One region of the Corallincola luteus genome, then DNA from elsewhere that is predicted to be linked to it. Evidence: predicted binding sites of a transcription regulator. Region 1 holds the regulator's gene; the other holds the start of a gene.
What was found. The regulator FliA, encoded in region 1, starts transcription of late flagellar genes. The targets are predictions, from matches to a motif close to CTAAAGNTNNNNNNNNNNNNGCCGATA.

Region 1 (12,514 bases):
AATGCTTAATAGACTATCCACCGAGTCTTAAACTCAGCTTTCTAGCCCCTTATCTAGCAGGGAAATTAATTGTTCAACATCCAATAATGCACACATACGGTCTATGGCCATCCCTGCTAACCAAGGACGTTTACCACGCTCTGTACGCCACTTGATACCCTCTTGAGATAATGGCTCTGCGGTGACAATGTTTTCCACAGCCAAACCCCAAGGCGAACTATCAAGCATTATAAGATATTGATAGTTTAGGTGCTCTGCCAATTTCTTATTGTATTTCTCTGGCATGACCCACATCGCAGTATCTACCACATTGTGCTTCTCTCCGCGGACGTTCATCACACCTTTGAACCACGAAGGCTTGCCAATCAACTTGTGGATCCGCCCTATCTGCATGATCCCCCCTAGCTGTTTAAGAGGAACAGCCAGGGTTAAACCTGCCACTTCAAAGAACAGAGTCTGAAATTCACTATCATTGAGTGGACTATCCACCTTAGTTGGCGGAATAATCGTTTCCGTTAGCTGGTCTAAACCAGATTCAGCCAACAGGTTTTTCAACCCTTGCAGCTCAGGATCGGTTGCTATCGTTAGTGGCTCAGCTGGCGCGCTTTCGATCACAGGCGCAGGCTTCGCAGGTTCTTCGATAACCCAATCCTGGATCTCTTCTGGCAACTCCCTGACCGGCTTTTCAGCTGACGTATCAGCTGTCGTCAATGATGCCAATGGAGAAGCCGTATGTTGGGCGACCTGCTTCAGTAAATCTTCTACCGGCTGCGCCTGGCGCACCAAGGTTGATGTCTCAACATCAGGTCGCTCTGGCTGTATCTTAGCTTGAGGCTGTAACGACGAAGTGGTTGAGCGAGATAAAACATGCGCAGCTTCAACCGATTCTTTTGGCATCGCCTCTACCGCGCCATCATCCTCATGCAGCATAGCGCCAAAGTACTCTGCCATGGTGCGCTCTGTAGCGCTGAGGAAATCCTTCATGGCATATCCTGGGAGGCAGTACCCACCTGCTGCAGGTAATTCAGCAGGGTTTTATAGGCAATCACACCGCGAGAGTGTGGCGTGTGCATGCTGGGTGGTCGATGATGCAGGCTAGAATCACGAAACTTGGTGTCAATAGGAATAGCCCCATTCCACACTTCATTGGGGTGTCGCTGCTTTAAGTGCTCCAGCGCCTGCAATGAGGCGCGGGTACGCTTGTCGTACATGGTTGGTACTATGGTTGACTTAAATTGATTGTCACAACTGCGCTGCATGATCTCCATAGTGCGAACCATGCGCTCCAAGCCCTTTAAGGCAAGAAACTCAGTCTGCACCGGGATCAAAATACGATCACAGGCAGCAAGTGCATTTACCATTAGCACCCCCAGTACAGGCGGGCAATCAATCAGTGCATAATCATATTGGTCTTCCACTAAAGACAGAGCGCGCCTTAGCACTAACCCCATTCCGTCTTGCTGACCAAATTTTCGGTCTAGTGTCGCCAGCGCCATGGTCGCAGGCAGTAAGTCGATCCCTTCAAACGGCGTTTTTAAACGTGCAGCTTCAACCATTTCACGCTTAACAGCACGGCCAGCAAGAAACAGATCATAGGTGGTTATATCCAGAGATTCGGCATCAATTCCTAGGTAATAGGTCAATGAAGCATGGGGATCAGTATCGATAAGCAGCACATTGTGACCCCGCTCAGCCAGGATCCCAGCGAGAGTGATCGCAGTCGTTGTTTTACCAACGCCGCCTTTTTGATTTGCGATTGTCCAGATCTTCAATCTGACTACTCCCAACCTTACCTAATTCTGTTCAATCATCACGCGTGGTAATACGCAATGCGCCGTTCGGTAGCCGAATAAAGCGTATCTTGCTACGTTTTTCATCGCTCTGAGTATCCGCCGCTGGCGTATCTGCACCTTGCGTATCCATATCATCGTCCGCTATGAGAATTTCATTAGCGATTTGGATCTCAGGAGTCCAGGCATACTTAGAGACAGCAATCACTACGCGACGATTTTCCGCTCTCCCACGCGCCGTATCATTCGATACTTTTGGCTGATAAGGGCCATAAGCTTCTATCGCCAGCCTTTCAGGATCCAGTTGCTGCTCCAACAAGCGCAGCACTGATGTAGCCCGAGCAACAGATAATTCCCAATTGGAAGAGAACTGTTCGTTACGAATTGGCTGATCATCAGTGAATCCCCTCACTCGAATATAGTTGGCCGATTGAGAAAGTGTATCAGAGATGGAGGAGAGCACAGGCTGAGCATTCGGGCCTAAACCGGCAGAGCCGCTGGCAAATAACAAGCCACTGCGCAGCTCTAAGATCAACCAGTCGCCATCTATCTCAACATCAGCTAAGCCACTTTCAACCACAGGAAGTAGCGCTTCGTTTAACTGGTTTTCCAATTCACTCAGTGGCGTACCGGTGCGCTGTTTGTCTAGCGTTGTCAGCTCAGTGTCGGCGTCAACCAGCTTTGACCCTTTAGCGTCAACTAAGCTCTCACCATAGAGAGGGGTATCTGCATGCTTCGATTCATCTAGCAGTCCTTCACCAGGTACACCTGTGCCAGGATCTTTTTGCTGACTGAAAACTTCACCCAGCTTATCGGATAGCTGTTCAAACTTTTCGTTATTAATCATTGCCATCGCATAGAGCACAACAAAGAAGGCAAACATTAGCGTCATGTAATCGGCGTAGGAAACCAACCAACGATCTAAGTTTTCATGGTCTTCGGTAAGGTGGCGACGACGATAACGATACATAATCAGCGCGGAACAAAGGCGAGTAACCGATGTTCTATCCGATGTGGATTCTCTCCCTGAGCAAGCGCCAGGATCCCCTCCACTACCATCTCTTTGCCTAACACTTGCGAATGCACCAAAGCACGTATCTTATTGGCGATCGGCAGAAAGAGGATGTTAGCGAAACCCACGCCATATATTGTGGCAACAAACGCTGTTGCGATCCCTTTGCCAAGTTCGTTCGGATCAGAAAGAAACGTCATGGCCTGAATCAAACCCAAAACAGCGCCGATAATGCCGATGGTGGGGCTATAACCTCCCATAGATTCAAACACTTTGGCAGAACGTAACATATGCTCTCGATACAAAATAATCTCTGTATCCATCGCGTCACGGATCACTTCAGGCTCTTCTCCATCAATCAACATAATCAATGCCTTACGAGTAAAAGGATCCGATTCTTTCGATAAAGCATCTTCCAGTGCTAAGAAGCCCTTTTGCCGTGCGACTTCAGACCAAGCAAGCAGCTGAGAAACAAGACGTGGATGCTGCTCTGGCGGTGGAAGGATCATCCACTTTAGCAAAACAAAGGAGTGTACAAATTGTCGCCATGGCGTTTGGATCATCACCGCACCCAAAGTGCCACCAAAGACGATTAAGAAAGCAGGCCCGTGGAGCAATGACAATGCACTGCCACCTTCCCATACCTGTCCGCCAATAATGGCAACCAGCGCAACAACAAACCCAACAAGGGTGAGTTTATCCATTCCCCGCTTCCACGATGATGCGCTCCGCGCATTGATCTAATGGGATAGAGGCTTCAGACAAGCCTGCGGCAGCGACCGCCTGCGGCATGCCATAAACCACACAGCTTTTCTCATCTTGCGCCCATATTTTGGCGCCCTTCTGCTTTAACAAACGTGCGCCATCACGACCGTCAGCCCCCATCCCGGTCAACACGACAGCTAACACGTCACCACCGAAAACCTTGGCACAAGCAGCAAAAGTGACATCAACACAGGGCTTGTAATTGACCTTGTCACCACCGTCTATAATGCGCAACCGGGCATTACTATCGCGCCCTTCCACTAACATCTGTTTGCCGCCGGGTGCTAGATAGGCATGTCCGGGACGCAGTACGTCGCCATCCTTAGCCTCTGACACCTTCAGCTTACAAATCGAGTTTAAACGCTGAGCAAATGCCCCGGTAAAGGACGCCGGCATATGCTGGATCAAAATAATCGGCTGTGGAAAGTTGGCAGGAATTTTGGTCAAAATAGTTTGAAGTGCAACGGGGCCACCGGTTGATGTGCCAATGGCCACCAACTTATATCGTTTACCACTGCGTTTCGCTGGCAGTGAGCGCCGGGCGTCACTGCTTGCAGTTGAAGCGGTTACCGATGGTGTTCTTCCTGCCAAAGGCCGTGGCGTGACGGGCGTACGACCGCCAGCGCTAGGTGTTGGTGCTGGAGCGGCCCTGCGCGCAGGCATAGCCCGGCGACGCCCCAAAGCAGTCACCCGAGACTGTAATAAGCTCGCAGCCTCGTCTCTGTCTTTGGCAATGTCTTCAAACTTTTTCGGCAGGAAATCCATTGCGCCAGCGTCTAAAGCGTCGAGTGTTGCTTTAGCTCCCTCTTGTGTGAGAGAAGAAAACATCAGGATCGGCGTGGGGTTTTCCGCCATAATCACTTTCACGGCCGAGATACCATCCATTACTGGCATCTCAATATCCATGGTGATCACATCAGGCTTTAATTTCTTTACTTGTGCGACTGCTTCCTTACCATTATTCGCACTTCCAACAACCTCTAATCCTCGATCTTTTTCAAGGATCTCGCTGACTCTGCGACGGAAAAAACTGGAGTCATCGACAACCAGTACTTTAATGGCCATGAATACCTACTCGCCTTATCGGCCGCCTAGAATGCTAACGGCGACCTATCAATTCACTGTTATTTTTTTGCGTAATTTTTAAGCAGACTTGGCACATCCAAGATCAGTGCAATACCGCCATCACTTGTAATTGTTGCCCCGGCCATTCCCGGTGTGCCATGCAGCATTGCGCCGAGAGGCTTGATCACTACCTCTTCCTGCCCAATCAAAGAGTCAACAACAAAACCTATCTGCTGCGTCCCCTGCTGAACAATCACCACGTGTCCGTTGCCGCTTCTCGCTGGCGGTTTTGAACCAACCAACAGCCACTCGTCAAGGTAGAACAGCGGGATCGCTTTGTTACGAACAATGATAGTTAGCTGGCTATCGACCATGTTGGTCTTCGTCAGATCCAAGTGGAAGATCTCATTCACCGCAGCCAACGGCAGCGCGAATGTCTGTTTGCCGATAACCACCATTAATGTTGGTAAAATCGCCAACGTTAGCGGCACCTTAATCTCTAACGTGGTGCCTTTGCCCCGTTCCGAATCGATATAAACAGAGCCATTTAGCTGGGTGATCTTGGTTTTAACCACATCCATACCCACGCCACGGCCTGAAATATCTGAGATCTCAACTTTGGTTGAGAAGCCCGGAGCAAAAATCAGATTATAAGCTTCGTTATCGGACATCCTGGCGGCACTGTCTTCATCCAGTACCCCACGGGAAATAGCGATCTGCTTGAGTTTTTCTGGATCCATACCCGCGCCATCATCTTCGATGGTTAACAGGATATGGTCACCTTCCTGTGAAGCTGTCAGCTTCACTATACCGCAACGTGGCTTTCCAGAGGCCTCACGAATATCAGGCATCTCAATGCCGTGATCGACGGAGTTACGCACCAGATGCACCAAAGGATCTGCAAGCGCCTCAACTAGGTTTTTATCTAGATCGGTTTCTTCCCCTTCCAGTACCAGGTTGATCTCTTTCTTCAAGCTTCTGGCAAGATCTCGTACAACCCGGGGGAAACGACCAAATACTTTCTTGATCGGTTGCATCCGGGTCTTCATCACGCCGCCCTGCAAATCGGCAGTCACAACGTCAAGGTTCGCTACCGCTTTTGCCAGGTCTTCGTCATCACGACTAGCACCGACCAAACTCACCAAACGGTTACGTACTAAAACCAGCTCACCGACCATATTCATAATTTGGTCGAGTCTCGCCGTATCAACACGAACCGTGGCTTCCGCCTGAGGTGTCACAGGTTTAGCTGGCGCTTTAGGTTTTGCTGCCGCTGCGGGAGCTTTCGCCGCCGGCTTGGCGGGTGCTTTTGCCGCGGCTTCCTCCGCTTTAGGCTTCGCCGGTTCAGGTTTCGGTGTCGGTGCAGGTTTTTGCACTGGTGCCTTCGCTGCGGGCGCTGCCGGAGCGGCCCCCTCTAGGGTTGGCCCCTTTCCTTGACCATGAAGCTGATCCAATAACGCCTCAAACTCGTCATCCGAGATCTCATCATCACCAGCTGCAGGCGCAGGGTCCGAAGCTGGTGTTGCTGGTACATCAGGTTGACCACTGTGCTGACCTTTACCGTGCAACTGGTCTAATAGCGCTTCAAATTCATCATCGGTAATATCGCCATCATCTGCCGATGGTGCGGCGGACTCAACGGTAGGGCCACCACCTGGGCCATGTAGCTCATCTAATAAGGCTTCAAATTCATCATCTGAAATCTCATCAATGCCACCTTCCGCGCGATGCTGCTCCGCTTCAACCACCTCAGGGTCATTGGCGAGCTCTTCCACGACATCTTCAACGACAGGTTCAGATTCGGGTTCAGCAGGGGCTTCTGCACCTTCAGGCGAACTGAGACGATGCAGCTCGTGTAATAGCTCAGGGTCAGCGGCTGTGAGGGGTTCACCACCTTGAACCTGACCAAACATTTCATTGACGCTATCCAACGCTTGAAGGATCACATCCATCAACTCTGGGGTAACTTGTCTTTTTCCTTGGCGCAATACGTCAAAAACGTTCTCTGCGCCGTGGCAAGCATCCACAAGTTCAGCCAACGAAAGAAATCCTGCACCGCCTTTTACCGTGTGAAAGCCACGGAAAATTGCATTTAACAGGTCAGAATCTTCCGGATTGTTTTCCAAATCGACCAACTGTTCTTGCAGTTGTTCGAGAATTTCACCGGCTTCTACCAGGAAGTCCTGGAGGATTTCCTCATCAACTTCAAACCCCATGGGCGGCTTTCCCCTTAAAATCCGAGACTGGACAGAAGATCATCAACATCATCTTGATCGTTGACTACGTCTTCTCTCTCTGCTGCATCAACTATCGGGCCTTCAGCCTCAATTTGAGATGCACTGGTTTCTTCCACTTTCTCTGGAGCACCGAACACTTTCAGCAGATGAATGAGGTTGTCCTCAACTTCTGTTACTAATTCGATGACTCTCCGTATTACCTGTCCGGTTAGATCCTGAAAATCCTGCGCCATCAGAACCTCGGTCAGACGTTCTCTAAGTACATCTGAGTCCTTTTCGGCAGATTCAAGGAAATCATTAAGACTATGGCACAACTCTTTGAACTGACCCCGCTCTATCTGCCTCTCCATCAAGGATTTCCATGATGGCATTAGCTTGGCAAGCTCTGAATGCATACGATCAGCGATGGGCAGACTGGCATCCACGGCGTCCATCGTGCGGTTAGCCGCATCTTCAGTTTTCTCTAAAACGTAATTTAATCGTTGTGTCGCATCTGGAATATCGTCAGTGGCCAACTTACCTAAGCGCGGATCAAGTTGAAAATCCTGCAAAGCGTCATGCAATTGGCGTGTGAGTTTGCCGACCTCGGAAAACAGGTCGCTGGAGAACGCCGGATGCGACGTTGAAAGTAACTGCTGCGCCTTCGCTTCTTCCCCTTCTTCTAGGAGTGAAACCAAGTGTTTAGCCTGCTCAAGCGTTAAGCTTGGCAGATTTGAATCAGCCATAAAGCTCCCCTTTGCACCGCATTAACCCAGACGCTCAAAAACCTTGTCGAGCTTTTCTTTCAGCGTAGCGGCTGTAAAAGGCTTCACGATGTAACCGTTTACTCCGGCTTGAGCAGCAGCGATGATCTGTTCTTTCTTCGCTTCCGCTGTCACCATGAGTACCGGTAAGCTTTTCAGCTTATCGTCAGCTCTAATAGCACGTAATAAATCAATCCCCTGCATGCCTGGCATATTCCAGTCGGTGACAACAAAATCAAAATCACCACCCTGTAACATAGGCAGCGCAGTGTTGCCGTCATCGGCTTCATGAGTGTTGTTAAAACCCAGATCCCGCAGCAGGTTTTTGATGATGCGCCTCATCGTTGAGAAATCATCAACGATCAGAATTTTCATGCTTGTATCCAAGACGCCCTCCAGTGAGCTTTACGTGACTGTGACGCAACACAATGTTGGTCAGCTAGTCCAATGTTTCATTCTGGCTTTAAGCCGATGCATCGCCTGCGAGTGAATTTGACTGATACGTGATTCACTCACGTCCAGTACCTCCCCAATTTCTCGCAGATTTAGCTCTTCATCATAGTAGAGCGATAACACCAGCGCTTCCCGCTCTGGTAGGCTTTTGATGGCGGTCACAAGAGCGCTTTGAAAACGCTCTGATTCTATGCCATCAAAAGGCAGACTTCTTGTCGTATCCTGATCTCCGCTTATCACATCATCGGATACACCGAGATCTTCTAAGCCTATGATCTTCCCTGTACTTACTTCGTTAAGAATATGATGGTAGTCCTGCACCGTGATATCAAGTTTTTGAGCGATTTCTGTGTCCAATGCATCACGACCGAGCTCTTGCTCCAAGCTAGTGATGGCATCAGCAACACGCCGACTGTTACGGTGGACGGAACGAGGGGCCCAATCACCCTTACGGATCTCATCGAGCATGGCTCCACGAATGCGGATCCCGGCAAAGGTTTCAAAGCTAGCGCCTTTGGTGCCATCATAGTTTTTGCTGGCTTCCAGCAAACCTATCATGCCCGATTGGATCAAATCATCCAGCTGTACATTAGCTGGCAAACGCCCTTTGAGGTGGTGCGCGATACGCTTTACCAAACCAGCGTGTTGCTCAACAATCGTTTGGCGCTGCTCTGCGATATAGGCCGCGGCTTTATTCACGCGTTTATTCTTCGATTAATTCAGGGTTCTGTAGCAATTGTTCAATAAAAAACTCTAAGTGGCCTGTCGGTTGTGATGGAATCGGCCAATTCACAGCCTTGGCTGCCAAGGTTCTAAAAGCAATAGATGCAGCAGATTTTGGAAACGCATCAGCTACCACTTGTTGCTTACGTACCGCTTTACGCACGTTTTCGTCAAAAGGAATGGTCGCAACCAACTCTAATGCGACATCGAGAAAACGATCCGTGACTCGCGTAAGTTTAGCAAACAACTCCTGACCTTCCCGCAAGCTTCTCACCATATTGGCGACAATCTTAAAACGGAACACGCCGTGTTCGCGGCTTAATAGCTTGATCAACGCATAGGCGTCGGTAATTGAAGTGGGTTCATCACAAACCACCACCATGACATCCTGAGCTGCGCGAGAAAAACTCAACACCATCTCAGAGATACCTGCCGCAGTATCAACAAGCAGGACATCAAACTCCGTCCGCAATTCGCTAAACGCGCGGATCAGTCCAGCATGTTGCGTTGGCGACAATTCAACCATTGATTGTGTGCCAGAAGAGGCTGGAACGATCTTGATACCTTTGGGACCATCCAACAGGATGTCATCCAAATCGACTTCACCAGAAAGCACATGGGATAGATTATGCTGCACCCGCAGGCCTAGCATCACATCTACGTTACCCAAGCCTAAATCGGCATCCAGCACCAATACCCGCTTTCCCTGTTCGGCCATGGCCACTGCGGTATTGATCGACACATTCGTTTTGCCTACGCCACCTTTACCACCGGTGACGGCAATTACTTTTACCATCTGAGCGCGCTTCATTTTTCTTAAACCACTCGCCTGGTCGGAAAACTCATTAATCATATAATTCAGAATTCATCTCACTGAATGCATCGGTTGTCCAGAGATAACCCTCACCCTGGCTATTACTTTCCATCAGCTCTGTTGCTTTCGTCACAAGATATGCAGGATCTGCGACCTGAATATCTTCTGGAACCCTTTGTCCATCGGTAAGATACCCGATTGGCAAAGCGTTTTGAATTGTAACACTTAGAATTTCCCCTAAACTCAAACACTCATCAAGTTTGGTGAAAATACAACCTGCCAGCGGTATGCGACGGAAGTGAGAAACGGCTTCTTGTAATACTTGTCGCTGAGCCGTTGCCGATAACACCAAATAGTTCTTAATCTGATGCTCACTATTACTCATCAATGTCTGCAACTGTTCTGTCAAACGAGTATCACGCTGTCCCATTCCCGCGGTATCTATTAATACCAATGAGCGATGACGCAACTGGTGTAATACATTTGCTAACTCATCAGCGTCTTTCGCGACTTTTACCGGACAACCAAGAATACGACCGTAAGTCGACAGCTGCTCATGAGCACCGATACGGTAGGTATCTGTTGTAACTAACGCCACCTGATCCACACCATATTGCATCGCATAACGCGCAGCGATTTTGGCGATAGTCGTGGTCTTACCAACCCCTGTTGGTCCCAACAGGGCAACAATACCGCCGTCACGCATGATTTCATCATTATTAGTCAATAATTGGTCGGCGACCAGCTGTTGAACTTTAGGCCATGCTTCATGCCCGGCCATATCTTCGGGAATATAGCAGGCCAGTTGGTCTGCCAGTTCATCAGCAAACCCCATGCTTTTAAGCTGTTTAACCAGCATGGCACGCATTGGCTCTCTACGCTCAACTTCTTGCCACATCAACCCAGACAGTTGGTGTTCTAGAAGTTTACGCAGCTGCGCCATCTCAGCTTTCATCTGCTCCATGTCACTATTATTGCTGCCACGAGAAGGCGACTGAGGTCGCAATGAAGCCGCCGCTGCAGAACGTTCAAATTCGTTACGTTGACCGATGGGCTGCGGCGCTTGTCTCGAAGCCAATGGCCGTTGTGCAGAAGCACCCATAGGCGGCATTGACTCATCAGCTGACGATAATGCCTCTGGCGACATGGCTGACTTGTTCTGACGAGATAACAGTGCCTGGAGGGAATCCGCTACAGGCTCCTGTTCTGGCATCTTCTTATGAATACGCGCTTCAGCAATTGGCTTTGGCGGTTGCTGACGAGCGACCTGATTCAATTTGTTTCGTAAGCTGGCGAATGATGGCTCACCTTCCATGCTTGCCGCCGGCGCTGCTTTTTCAGTTTTCTTTTTCGCGGCGTCGTAATCAACGGCAGCAACAATTTCAATACCACCGGTCACTTTCTTATTGGACATGATGACAGCATCCGCACCCAAGGTTGCTTTAACTTCGTTTAATGCTGTGCGCATATCTTTGGCAAAAAAACGCTTAATCTTCATGTCCTACTCTCCGTTGCCAGGCAACTTCTACTGTCCGATAGACGAGATAATCTTTATCTGCTTGTCGTCAGGTATCTCCTGATACGACAGCACTCGCAGGCTAGGAATTGTATTCTTCACAAAACGCGATAGCGTTGAGCGAAGGATCCCTGAGGTCAGTAAGATGGCTGGTTGCCCTGCCAATTCTTGCTGCTGGGCTGATTCAATCAAAGCCCCCTGCATCCGCTCGGCCAACCCAGGTTCAATACCTGCACCTTCATTTCCGGCGGCCTGCATAGACTGGTGCAACATCTGTTCCAACTCTGGCGCCAATGTGATAACTGGCATTTCTTCGTCTATCCCATTGATTTCTTGGCAGATCATCCGACGAAGAGAGATTCGACAAGCCGCAGTCAGGACGTCAGGATCTTGACTCTTCATCGCGTACTCTTTTAACGTCTGGATGATGCTACGCATATCTCGCACGGGCACACCTTCATTCAGCAGGTTTTGCAGTACCTTGGCGATATGGCCTAACGGCAACATTTCAGGTACCAAACCTTCAACCAGCTTCGGATAGTTTTTCGCGAGAATATCCAATAGATTCTGCACCTCTTCGTGACCCAGTAAGCTTGCGGCATTGTTGGTCAACACTTGTGACAGATGTGTGGCGACAACCGTTGCCGCGTCAACCACGGTATATCCGAGTGTTTGGGCATGTTCACGCTGATCAGGTGAGATCCAGGTTGCTTCTAGGCCAAAGGCCGGATCTTTTGTGTCGATACCATCGACACGACCAAACACTTGCCCTGGATTGATGGCCATCTCGCAATCATGACGGATCTCCGCTTCCCCGACAGAAACGCCCATCAATGACACGCGATAAGTATTTGGTGGCAGATCTAAATTATCCCGAATATGCACAGCGGGCACGAGGAAGCCAAGTTCTTGACTCAACTTACGACGCACGCCCTTAATACGATTAAGTAACTCACCACCTTGGCCTTTATCAACCAGCGGAATGAGACGATAACCCACTTCCAGACCAATGATATCCACTGGGCGAACATCATCCCAACCCAACTCTTTCGGCGCTGCCGCGGCGGCAGCCGCCTGCTGTTCTGGGCTGGCAGCTTTGGCTGCCGCCTCGGCTTCCGCAAGTGCTGCAGCGGCCCGGCGACGGTGCATCAGGTAAGCCATACCGCCCGCAGCAAACGCCAGCGTTAAGAAAGCCAGGTGGGGCATGCCCGGTACAATGCCCATCAGGAACAGTAAGCCAGCGGAGATAATCAGCGCTTTCGGGTTATCAAACATCTGTGACAACACTTGCTGCCCCATGTCAGCCGAGGCGCTTTGACGTGTCACCATAATGGCGGCACCGATAGAGAGGAGCAGCCCAGGGATCTGCGCCACCAAACCGTCACCGATAGTCAGT
Region 2 (12,514 bases), 530 kb from region 1:
AAAGCTGCAGATATCGAACAACTCACCGTTCTCTTACGAAAACAGCTGGAACGATTCCCTGGGATCCCAACACTTGAGATACTCAAACCGATTTTTTACCGCAATAAAGGCGCATACATGGTGGGGCGTTTGTTTAGCGAACATATCAGCCACCCCTTTATCATCTGCTTAATCAATCGCGAAGGCGAAGGGGTCATGGTAGATGCCGTGTTAACTGAGCGTGACCAGGTGAGCATTCTGTTTGGCTTCGCCCGCAGCTATTTTATGGTCGATATACCAGCCCCCTCATCAGTAGTGGCCTTTCTTCGCCATCTGCTGCCACATAAAAGTGACGCGGAGCTGTACAGCGCCATCGGCTGCTTAAAACACAGCAAAACCCAATTCTATCGCCACTACCTGCACCACCTGGAACACAGTAGCGATCAGTTTGATATTGCCCCCGGGATCCCAGGGCTGGTAATGAGCGTATTTACCCTGCCCTCGTTCGATGTGGTATTCAAGGTAATACGAGACAAGTTTGGCCCCAGCAAAGGGATGAGTAGACAACAGGTAAAAGCAAAATACCGGCTGGTAAAGCAGCATGATAGGGTCGGCAGGATGGCCGACACGCAGGACTTCGCTAATTTCCGCTTCCCTAAACGCCGCTTAAGTGATGCTTTATTGGCAGAACTAAGGCAAACAGCCCCCAGTAGCATCACTGAAACCCATGATCTGGTGATCATTAAACATCTGTATATCGAACGTCGAATGGTGCCACTCAACCTCTATCTGGATCAAGCCAGTGAATCACAAGCGAATGCCGCGCTAATTGATTATGGTTGGGCGATAAAAGAGATGGCTGCCGCCAATATCTTTCCTGGCGATCTGCTGCTGAAAAACTTTGGTGTCACTCGCCATGGCAGAGTGATTTTTTACGATTACGACGAAGTTTGCTATCTCATTGATTGTAACTTCCGACGCATTCCAGAACCGCTGTATCCAGAACAAGAGATGCAAGCTGAGCCCTGGTACTCGGTTGCCGAGAATGACATATTTCCTGAAGAGTTTGCGACCTTTGTAACAACCCACCTTAAGCATCGGCAGGTACTTCAACAATATCATCCCAACTTATTCGAGGCCGACTGGTGGAAACAGGTGCAATCCAAATCACTACGCGGCCACTTTGAAGAGTTTTATCCTTACCCGGAGAGTTGCTGCTTTAAAAACCATAAAAAGAGCGAACTGAGCAGCGAATAAGGCCCCCTCTATTGCAATCCCCAGTGAGCAGGTAGATTATGTGCAAACGGTTTTTTTCACGTTATTTATTGCCGTTCTAATTGACCATTAGCTTAACTAAGGGACTAGAGTGATGAGCCCCATCGCGCCGAATATTATTCTCTTTTACGATCATGATGCGCTCGCAGTGATTGTCGATGACATAGAGCGCCACTTCAGCGACAGTCCGCTATTCGATAGCGGATATAGGATCTCTCGTCTGGACAACCGTGGCCAAGGCAAAGCCAGCTTAGCCGACATCAAGGATGCTGGCATGTTTATGTTGCTAAGCATTGATCGTCAACCGGAGCAGGAAGCTGCCCCACGCAAGCGTTCGCTAACTGAATCTGCGCTCTACCAACATCTAAGTGTCGGTGCACAACGTTTAGTCGTACCGGTACTCGACGTTAAATTGCGAGCCAAAAACGCTGAGCACGACACCCTCGCGGATCCCAGTATCTCTACCAGCGCTCATTATCACCTCCGTCCACTGGTTCGCTCGGCTCATTCTGCGGATGAAATCATCCAGGATATAGAACGGATCCTCGGCAAGCACCTCGACAGCCATGAACAGGTATTGCAAAACCGCAATAGCCTACTGAACGTTGCGGGCTTAACCCCCGACACCGACGCCACAGGTAATCCATTACTTGCACGGCAGCTGGCAGTTATTTTCGGCAACGCCCCGGATCCGGCTGATGATGAACAGCTGCTGGCTTCCAGTGACGGTGCCAACCTTAAATTAAACCTTCGCTGGGCAATGCGTAACCTGGGATTTGGTCATCGCAAAGGTGCTATCGCCAATTTGCGCCGGATCGTCAGTCTAGATGATGGCCACCTAACGGCTAACTTTTGGTTATCACGCTTACTGAGTGAAAGTAATCGCGATCAGGGAATATTGGACGAAGCCAATACACGTTCAAAGCTGCTGCTATCGCAACTCGAGCAATATCACAACGACTATCACCTGCTTCGCAGCCTAGGCCTTCTGCACCAGTCTCGCGCCAGTTTCCACCTTCATCAACACGATGAGTGTCAACGCCAACTGCGCATGGCAATGAAACTGGATCCCAATCGTGATGTATTAGCCGAGACGGTTCGTCGTACGCTACAAAAAATTATTCGCGACGGCGACATCCGCCTTAGCCACAATGATGATCATGTCGAACTGGCTGTTGATGCCCTAAAGATCCTCTATGTTCAGGATCACAGCTACTACTATCGTACTGTGAGGGCACTCAGTGAAAGTTTTAGTCCTGAGCTTGTAAGTCAACTCACTCGTCAACTCGATATTCGCATTCAGAAAGAGGTATCACCGCTATTTCGCAGTGAAAACCAAGTCACCCTATTTTGCACCGATGAACTATCAAAGCCACTATTAGCAGCGAGAGAAGCCAAACCGTTGCCCAGCTGGCAACAATATGAGTTGAGTAAAGACAGTGCGTTAAATCAGTTAACGCTGCTGCAGCAGATAGCCAGACACCAGCAATCAAAATGGCAACAGCTCAAAAACGACGAACAGCGTTTAAAGCTGGAATCACAACAAGCCGCATTACTCCCTGATAAGATTGATCAAGGGTTGGCTGAGATGAAGGATTGTAAGCAATCACTGAGCTCGACACGCTTGGCGACGATTAGCTCAGTCGTTCTCGCCGTCATCTCTGTCACTCTGTTTTGGTTTCCCGCGCTCAGCACGCAACTGGCCAGTGTACCCTTCGTTATTTGTTTCATCCTGAGTGCTTTGTTTGCTATCCAGTGGCGACGCCATAGTGAACGTAAGGCAACATACGAAGCCAAGTTACGAGATGCCGTTGCTGCCTTATCCAACCAGCTCGAAGCGGAAACCCACCCAAACCTTACTACGGATGGGCTATTTCAGCGTTTAGATTTTCTTGCCAGCCAACTGCGTGAACATGTTGCCGAAGAAAGTCGAGAATGTAATGAACGGCGACAACACCTGCATCAGCAAACCGGGCAATTTATGCTACTGGCAGATACCTTTGAAAGCTCGCTAACTGCCTGCGACAACAAGTTTAATCCGTTTGTGCATAATCAAGAGATCCGCTGGCAACCCTTAGCGTTGATGGCTGATGCCTGCCTGATGCCACCGGAGCTGCAAGCGGTCAGAGAGAGTCATGGCACGAATGATCAGGGGCTTTGCACCCAAGGCAGTGGCGAGGGGCTTAATCGTTGGTCTGTTTACTTTGAAGCTCAAATTGATGAACAGCGATGGCAGCGTTTGCAGAGCCAGGAAAAACTGGCTATCAGCCAGCCTAACTTACGTCCGATTATCATGCCGAGCGTGGATAACATTATTAATTTCAAAGCCAAAACCGAAGAAATCCATTAACGTTATTAACCACTAAGCCATCTGAAAAACAAAAAAGGCAGCTATCGACTAGCTGCCTTTTTTAATGACAAGCGTGCTAAACCGAGAATCGACTAAGTAGGGAGTCCTGCTCTGCCGCCATGGTATTCAACTCTTCCGTGGTGGCTGCGATCTTCTCAATCTCCTCAAAATTCTCATGGGAAACCTCTGAGACCACATTCACATTACGAGTGATCTCTTCAGCCGCCAACTGCTGTTGACTCGCCGCTTCGCTGATTAAGTTAGCCATATCACGTACAGAAGACATGCTGCCCTGGATCTGCTCCATTGATTGGTTAGCATGTTCAATATGGTCACGGGTGTTATTCATCTCACCGACACTGGATGCCATGGTAGACACTGCTTCCTTACTTTGACGTTGCAACTGACCGATGATGTTTTGGATCTCTTCGGTTGAACTGGCCGTTTGACTAGCCAACTGTCGTACTTCATCCGCAACAACGGCAAAGCCTCGTCCCTGCTCACCGGCTCGGGCCGCCTCGATCGCCGCATTGAGTGCCAACAGGTTGGTTTTATCAGCCACTCCAGTGATCACTTCGACGATCTTGTTGATCTCACCACTTAGGTTATCCACTTGTTGAATAACCGAATTAGACTCATCTAAACGTTGCGACAGTGTACCTAAGATAGTGATGCTCTCTGCCATCACAGTGCGACCACCATCTGCTTCAGTTTCTACTTCCAGCGTCCGCTCACGGCTAGCATCGGTATTTCTGGCGATCTCAGCCACCGCACTTTCCATCTCGGTGATCGCAGCAGCAACCCCTTGAACTTCGGCATTCTGACGCTCTAATGCCGCACGGGTACGCAAAGTGGTATCGCTATTGTCAGCCGCCACTTGCGTTAAACGCGCCGAGGACTCGCGCAAGCGAGCGATAACTTCGTTCATATTATCAGTCAGCTTGTTCACCCAATCTGCCACCTGAGAAAACTCATCGCCGCCACTATGTTGAATACGTTGACGGAAATCTCCCGAAGCCATCAGATCCAACACGCGCATCACTTTGTTGAGCGGCACGCGGATCGCTTGTCCCATTAACCAAGCTACCACCAAGGCAACCGCCACTGCACCGACTAATGTCACCAAGGTTAATGTGATGGTAGTGGACACCGCGCTGGTCGCTTTTGCCTCTGCTCTAGCGGTGATCTCTTGACTGTAATCAACCATGTCATCATAGAGAAAAAGATCGCCAACTAACTCATCCGCCATGGTATCGAGGGCGGCAGCTACCTGCTTCGAACGGTTAACATTAGCAATATGTCGAGCAATAATTCCGTTGGGATCATTAACCGCGAAAAACAGTTGTTCCATCCCATCTTTAACATCGGCATTACCATCCAAACCCTCGACTTCATCCAAAATCGAAAGATAGTAATCATCAAGCGTTACCGCATTAACCTTAATCCGATCCAACATCTCATTCATCTTGTCGATGTCGTCAGACACCAACAGATTTGTTGTAATAAACTCCATCAACTCTAAAGTCGAATTGAAGGTATCCAATAGGCCTTGAATATAGCCATCATACGCAGCCATACTTGCACTGCCCGAATTAACAGCCTTCTTCGCGATAGAGGTCTTATAAAGGAAAGTGCTACGCTCCTCTGCAATCTGATCGCTCTCTATCAACACCTTGCTACGGTTTTCACGGATCATTTCTACACTCTGGGAATACTCATCTAAGCGACCTTTCAAGATACCCAGTTGATCTGAAACTTGAGAATGAGCGTAAACATCGGCGTGAGACGCCAAGCGATCTAAGCTAGCAAGATAACGTGATGATTCAGCTTCAATAGCTTGTATAGTAGCGCTCAAACTATCAGTGCTGTCGCTCAAAGCCACATTGTTCGCTAGCCGATTCAAGTCAAGCACATGGATCTTAGCGAGGTTGGCATCTGCAGTAAGTAGATTGGCATCATTGGTCACAGACGAAAAACTCGACTTCACACTATTCAGTTGAAGAAACGAGATGCCGCCGGCAATGGCAAACAGCAGAACCAACACAGCAAAAGCTAGATAGATGCGGTGGACTATTGATAGTTTATTCATGTTTTCACTCAGCAATAAAACAGGGCCAAAGGGGCTAGATGACTGTATTGCGACTTACTACTTCCTTATATCATTCGCTATTTTCTTAACTATTATCGACAGTTATGGATAAGAGTTTAGACGTTTCGAAAGAAGATCGCGCACTGAAATAAAATAAATGAGACAGATATGCAAACCCAATCCCAAAATATCCAGAAAAGAGCACTGCTCCTCGTAGCTCATGGCAGCCGCCGCCAAGAATCTAACCAAGAAGTGATCGCTCTGGGTCATGTCATCGCAGCGCATCAAAGTTACGCATTGTGCGAAGCGGCCTTTTTGGAGTTAGCCTCCCCATCAATAAAAGAGGGCTTTGAGCGCTTAATTGCTCTGGGAGCAACAGAGATCGATGTGATGCCCTATTTTCTGGCCGCAGGACGACACGTTGTTGAAGATATCCCTGAAGAGCTAGAAGCCTGCCAGCGAGCCCATCCTTCAGTGCCAATCAAGCTTGCTCCACACTTGGCAGCCGTTCAAGGGCAAATGGCGGAGCTAGTCATAGAACTGATGGCAACAGCGAAACCCCTTGACCGACAGTGATAAAACAACGCTAAATACAGAGGTATGACCAGAAAAGGCTATCAGCGACATGACCCAAGTACTTGATCAACTCACCTCCTTACTGACATTAGAAGAGATAGAAGCGGGGCTTTATCGAGGACAAAGCCAAGACCTTGGCTTTCCTCAAGTTTTTGGTGGGCAAGTGATAGGCCAAGCTCTCGCAGCCGCTAAGCAAACGGTCGATATCAGCCGTAAAGTTCACTCTTTTCATAGTTACTTCTTATTACCAGGCGATGCGAGTCGCCCCATCGTTTACGACGTAGAGGTGATCCGTGATGGACGCAGCTATAGCACGCGCCGTATCAAAGCTATTCAATACGGCAAACCCATTTTTTATATGACGGCCAGTTTTCATCAAGAAGAAGCTGGCTTTGACCATCAAACAACAATGCCTAACGTAGCTGCGCCCGAGCAACTGGAATCCCAACAAGCCTTTGCAAAGCGACATCTGCATCTATTGCCGGAAAAGATCCGCGATCAATATGCCTGTGAAATGCCTATAGAGATGCGCAGCGCTACGCCATTCAACCCACTGCAACCAGAAAAAATGCCAGCAGTGAGGGATGTATGGTTCCGAGCCAACGGCACTCTTCCAGATGATCCTCGCATGCACATGTACTTGCTGGCCTACGCATCTGATTTCAATTTTTTACCAACAGCGGCACAACCTCATGGCGTGAGCTTTATGCAACCCTCGATTCAGATGGCAACCATAGATCACTCAATGTGGTTTCACCGCGACTTCAGAATGGATGACTGGCTGCTTTATCACGTTGACAGCCCATCCAGCGGCGGTGGACGCGCAGTCGTACGAGGACAGTTTTTTGATACACAAGGACGACTGGTCGCCTCTACGATGCAAGAAGGGGTATTTCGCCAACGCAAGTCGACCTAAAGCAACGATCGCAAACGCGATCTCGGCAATATATGCTTAAAATTTAATTGAGATCATGCTCACCAAATAAACAATTATTTGACAAGCGTCACAATTTTTAACATGATGTCGCTCGTTTTAAGCCCTTAACCGTTTTTTGGAGTAGTAATGAAGCGCGCAGTCATGACATTGGTTTTCGCAGCATCTATCACCACCGCAGCTCACGCGGATACCCTTGCCACCGCAAAGCAAGCGATTAGCGCAGGTAACTGTGACGCGGCGGTTAGCACATTAAATGAATTGGCTGGAAGCAAAGATGCTGCAGCAATGAATCAACTGGGCGGCATGTACTTAGTTGGTCAGTGTGTTGAAAAGAGCAACGACGAAGCAAAAGTTTGGTTCGAAAAAGCTGCAGCGGCAGGTTCACTGCGCGCACAAAAAATGCTGGATCGTTTGAACAAGTAATACATTGTTCAAAATGATTCGAAAAAAACGCCCGCTGATAAGCGGGCGTTTTTGTTTTAAGAGCGAAACGGCATCACGGTTTATATAAGACCTTTACTGTTCCGTCGACATCCGCTTCATCAATGTAACCAACGGCGCCCGTATTCGCAGCTACCTTTTGTTTCACCTGATCAATTGAGGTCATCTGCGCTGGCGCACTGGCTTTGCCGGTAAAAATCAAACGCGACCAATAGGACTGCAACTGCGACTCGCTTTTACCCGTCACCTTGTCATGAAACTCGATACGCAATGGGTTACCATCTTGCAGTTCAACCAACACCGCCTTGCCGCCCCCAGGAACACTTTTCATCTTACCTAAAAACAACTTTTTGGCGTCAGATTTAGACAGTTCGTCAGCGGCAGGATTGCCGATAAGCACGACCGCAGATTGTGCGGAAAAGCTAGCCAAGCAAAGGAGAGAAACTACCCATAATTTTTTCATTATCAACTCTCCTTAAAAGACCACATCTATCAGCACGGAGTAGATGAAGCTTTCATCATACTCGCCAGTGTTTACCGGCACAGGACCAACACTTGGAATATCAATTGTCCCGATGTTCCCCGATAAAGCACCACTGGTGTCATCAAAATCATCGGTATAAGTCAGGTCAAACTTTACCGCCACGTTCGGCATAAAGTCCCACCTCACGCCTGCACTGGTTGTTCCGCGTTCAACGTCTAATGCAGAAACCACACCAGGAATAGGGATGGTACGCTCACCATTATCTTTGCTCTCAACCCATGAAATCATTACATAGGGTGAAAACTGATTGTAACGATAAGTGGCACCGATATATGCAGAGTCGGTATCTGGATACTGGCCATCGACTTCAATACGGGTAAACTCCCCCATCACCATCCAGTCGCCATTATCCCATCTGGCACCAAGGCCATAAAACTCACCGGTCTTATCATCTAACCAAGGTACCGGATCAATATCTGTTTCTGAGTGAAAATAGCTGGCACGTAACGTCAACTCATCCCAATCATAAGTCGTTGCTAAGCCGTAAACCTTTTTGAAGTTGGTTTCCAACCCTAAGCGACTATCATCGGCATCAACAGTAGACTCACCAAAAATAGGCTGAAATGTGAGAGCAGATTCATCGAAGTCAATGACGTGAATAACATCAAAACCGGTGAAAGTAGAAACCGGAATCACGCCATACACCTCTTCCGACGGTCTTGCCCAAGGATAGGCATAACCTACTTCCAGATAATCGGAAAGCATATACAAAGGCAGTCTTAATTTGCCCCCACGTATAGTGGTAGCATCATTAAATTGATAGGAGAGAAAAGCCCACTCGGCTTTTAGATCCCAATCTTGGCGGCCTCTTGTCACAAGTTGCAAAGTGGCAGAAATTTCATCATTAACATCATAAGTGGTTTGTACCGCTAATATGCTGTCATTTTCAAAGTCAAAACCGTCGTTGTCATAGTCGGCATAGCCAGCATCATTACTTGCACGCCCCATACCAACGGTAGCAAAACCATTGACGTTAAAACGATTGAGCCAGCTATGAACTTGCCCCTGAGATTCCAACTCGGCGACCTTCTGTTCAAGCTTATCAATACGCGCTTGATCATCTTCTGCAAATGCTGATGGCGCGGCCAACACCGCAGCTATCAACACGGTAAGTGCTTTTAGTTTCATTTCATTCTCCAAACGGAAATAGGATGGGCGCTCTAACGGCACCTATGGTTTATCTACACCTTGAACTGATTAACCACTTGCGACAGCTGTTCATTCACATCCACAAGTGATTGGCTAACGCCCTCCAGCTCAGAGGTGCTACTCATCGCGTCCTGCGCCATCAGTTGGATCTCCTCAACATAAGTGCGTATCAGTTCTGACGTCTGATTTTGCTCTTCTGTTGCTGCCGCAATCTGGTCATTAAGACCAGAGATCGCTTCTACTTGGTTAGTAATACTGTTGAGTGATGTTCCGGTGTGCTCTGCCTGCTCAACGCTGTGGCTTGCCATATCTGTACCCCGGCTCATCGATTCAACCGCAGACTTTGACGCGTTTTGCAGCTCTTCCAGTACCTGCTGGATCTCCTGCGTTGAATCCTGAGTGCGACTCGCCAACGAACGCACCTCATCAGCAACAACGGCAAAACCTCGGCCCTGTTCACCGGCACGCGCCGCCTCAATCGCAGCATTCAATGCCAGCAGGTTGGTTTGCTCAGCGATACCGCGGATGGTATCGAGAATGCTGCCAACGTTACTGGTGTAGCTTTCCAGCCGAGAGATTTCGCCAGCTGTCTTTTCGACTTCAACAGCCAACTCGTTAATAGAGCCAACACTTGCCTCCATCAATGTCAGTCCTTGACTGGAGTCACCGCTGGCTTGCGATGCGGAATTAGAGGCCTCTGCCGCATGCTCTGCAATATGACCAACACTGACAAACATTTCGTTTAATGCGCCGGTTGTCTGATCTATCGCATTGGTCTGAGAAGCGATATTGGCATTCGCCTGTGCACTGACCCGAGATAACTGCTCAGCCATATCACCTAATGATGACGCGCTATCCACCGTTTGTCGGATCAACCCCTGCAATTTGTCGACAAACTGATTGAAGTAGCTCACCAGATCAGCCAACTCATCTTTGCCGTCATAGTTAACCCGGACAGTTAAGTCACCATCACCGCTGGCAATTTCCTCTAGTGAACGACTAACCTGACGGATCCCTTTAGTAATGTTGGCAGACACAGACCAGCCAATCAGTAGAATCAAAATGACCGTCGCCACCCCCAGGCTGATAGAAAAGCCCAAGGTCCATTGGCTGGCTTGATTCGCTTGTTCAACACGCTCGTCTACAGCCATTTGCGCCTGGCTGCGAAACTCGATAAGTTGATTCTGAAGTTTTTCCAGGACAGCGTTGCTGGCTGCGGCTTGGGAGGCCATCTGCTCCATCGACACTGTGCCTTCAATCATGCCAAAGGCTAATGCTCTGGCGCTATTAAAATAGCTATTCAAATTTCTGGATATATCAGCTAATGCCTTACTGTCAGCGCCGTAGCCGTTCAACACCTCTAAACTTGCTTTCAGCGCAGCCATCTGTTCATCCGCGCCCTCCAACATATCTTCTTCGCCAATCATCACAGCCGTTCTCAGCCCTTCGGCCACTAGATTAACGGCAACAACGCTCGACTGAGCCTCCTGCAGGATCGGATACAAACGTTCTTTCAATTCAGACAATCGTTCTGAGTTATCACTCACATTGGTACTGATAACCGATAGCAACACCACAAAGCTTGCTACCGATACGCCGGTAATGATGGCAATTTTTTTACCAATAGAAAGTGTTTTAAGCAGATTCATAAAGACAACCCAACCTCGTTGCGTTAACAGCAGTAACAGATTTGTTATTCAGAACTTCAAAGCTCTATCGGCAAACCACCCTAAGAATATTAGGCAATATTTCGAAAATATGATAAAAATCGATGGAAAAGCAATAAGTTACGGGGAATAGTGTGAACCAAGACGAGCCGTACAAAACAGTGTTAAATTTTCTGACACACTTATTAACAATGCAAGACTATATAAGTTTTTTTGCAACGAGCCAGTCGTTAGTTTCGCTCAAAATCTGTGTGAGTGGCACCTGATCGTTATAACCAAATTGCTCCCTTGCTTTATGGCTATCCGCCATCACTTTTTTTGACACCATGGCAGCTTTTTCTGGCGTAATATCTGGCTCCCTGTTGGTCAGTGCTGCCAATGCCTGCTTGCAGTAACCAATCAGCAGTAAGAATGATGCAGGGATGACCTTGGCTGACAGTGGCACCGGCTGAAGCTTTGCGATCTGCTCACAGACCTCTTTCATCTGATGGTATTGCCCACCAAGAATATAGTTTTCACCTCGTCGCCCCTGCTCATAAGCCGAAATATGGGCACGTGCCACTTCTGCCACGTGGCAGAAAGGGCCGCCGCCGGGAGGGATCCCTGGCAGCCTGTTGGTTTTGATCAAGCGAAACAGTTGCATCCAATTGTGTCGATCACCCGGCCCCATAATATGGCAAGGGTTGAGCACCACCGTGTCCAAACGCCCAGCGGCTTCAATCACCATTTGATCTGCGCAGCATTTGGTATGTAAATAGTTAACACCGCTGTTTTTACCTAGCTTCTGGCTTTGCTCATTAATGACGCCTTGATGAAAACCATAAGCTGAAATACTCGAAGTATAGATAAAGCGGCCAATACGTTGCCGTTCAGCCATTTTCAGTAACGCCCGCGTGCCATCAATGTTAATGCGGGTTTGCCTGTCATCATGGCGCCGCCACACACTGGTATCTGAGGCGACATGGAACAGGGCATCACAATGAGCTGGCAATGCCTCCTCAATGCTGTCGATATCCAGCAAGTCGGCTTCAATCCAAAAAACAGCAAGATCAGCAAGCGCACTGGTATCACTGCTGGCACGTTTTAATGCGTAGACAGTCCAACCCGCATCGGTTAACTGACGCACCAAGTGACCGCCGAGAAATCCGGTTGCACCAGTCACAAAGGCGATCTTGCTCTCTGTCATCTCAATTCCTCTCGCAGCCTTAAACATCAGCACAGTCAATAAAACATTCAGAAAAAAGGCCAGTCAAAACCGGCCTTCATTTACTGCTACAAACGTGGACTACTCCTCCAACGTGCTGAGATCGCCCTCATCCTGCCCCAAGGCTCGGGCGCGCAATACTCGCCGCATGATCTTGCCTGAACGTGTCTTCGGTAATGCATCAACAAAAGTGACATCTTCCGGCTGAGCAATACGACCAAGCTCTGCCGCCACATGCGCTTTTAACTCCTGCGCCAGTTCATTGGTACCGGCAACGCCCTCTTTCAGAATGGCGTAAGTATG

Region 2: a site for FliA is predicted at 5,787-5,813, ahead of EZV61_RS03040 (HAMP domain-containing methyl-accepting chemotaxis protein). Genes of this name have one in related genera too.

Annotation. Positions count from the first base shown of each region.
Region 1 covers NZ_SJXE01000001.1:1,223,135-1,235,648, reverse strand. The annotation lists gene EZV61_RS05455 (chemotaxis protein CheW) at 34-984, opposite strand; gene EZV61_RS05450 (ParA family protein) at 981-1,772, opposite strand; gene EZV61_RS05445 (flagellar motor protein MotB) at 1,804-2,760, opposite strand; gene EZV61_RS05440 (flagellar motor protein) at 2,763-3,506, opposite strand; gene EZV61_RS05435 (protein-glutamate methylesterase/protein-glutamine glutaminase) at 3,499-4,632, opposite strand; gene EZV61_RS05430 (chemotaxis protein CheA) at 4,692-6,848, opposite strand; gene EZV61_RS05425 (protein phosphatase CheZ) at 6,863-7,594, opposite strand; gene cheY (chemotaxis response regulator CheY) at 7,616-7,999, opposite strand; gene EZV61_RS05415 (RNA polymerase sigma factor FliA) at 8,048-8,764, opposite strand; gene EZV61_RS05410 (MinD/ParA family ATP-binding protein) at 8,769-9,641, opposite strand; gene flhF (flagellar biosynthesis GTPase FlhF) at 9,634-11,100, opposite strand; gene flhA (flagellar biosynthesis protein FlhA) at 11,128-12,514, opposite strand, start outside.
Region 2 covers NZ_SJXE01000001.1:696,954-709,467, reverse strand. The annotation lists gene aceK (bifunctional isocitrate dehydrogenase kinase/phosphatase) at 1-1,236, shown strand, start outside; gene EZV61_RS03045 (hypothetical protein) at 1,349-3,604, shown strand; gene EZV61_RS03040 (HAMP domain-containing methyl-accepting chemotaxis protein) at 3,681-5,693, opposite strand; gene EZV61_RS03035 (sirohydrochlorin chelatase) at 5,862-6,269, shown strand; gene tesB (acyl-CoA thioesterase II) at 6,319-7,185, shown strand; gene EZV61_RS03025 (SEL1-like repeat protein) at 7,333-7,629, shown strand; gene EZV61_RS03020 (type 2 periplasmic-binding domain-containing protein) at 7,703-8,110, opposite strand; gene EZV61_RS03015 (porin) at 8,123-9,319, opposite strand; gene EZV61_RS03010 (methyl-accepting chemotaxis protein) at 9,373-10,989, opposite strand; gene EZV61_RS03005 (NAD-dependent epimerase/dehydratase family protein) at 11,207-12,193, opposite strand; gene acs (acetate--CoA ligase) at 12,293-12,514, opposite strand, start outside.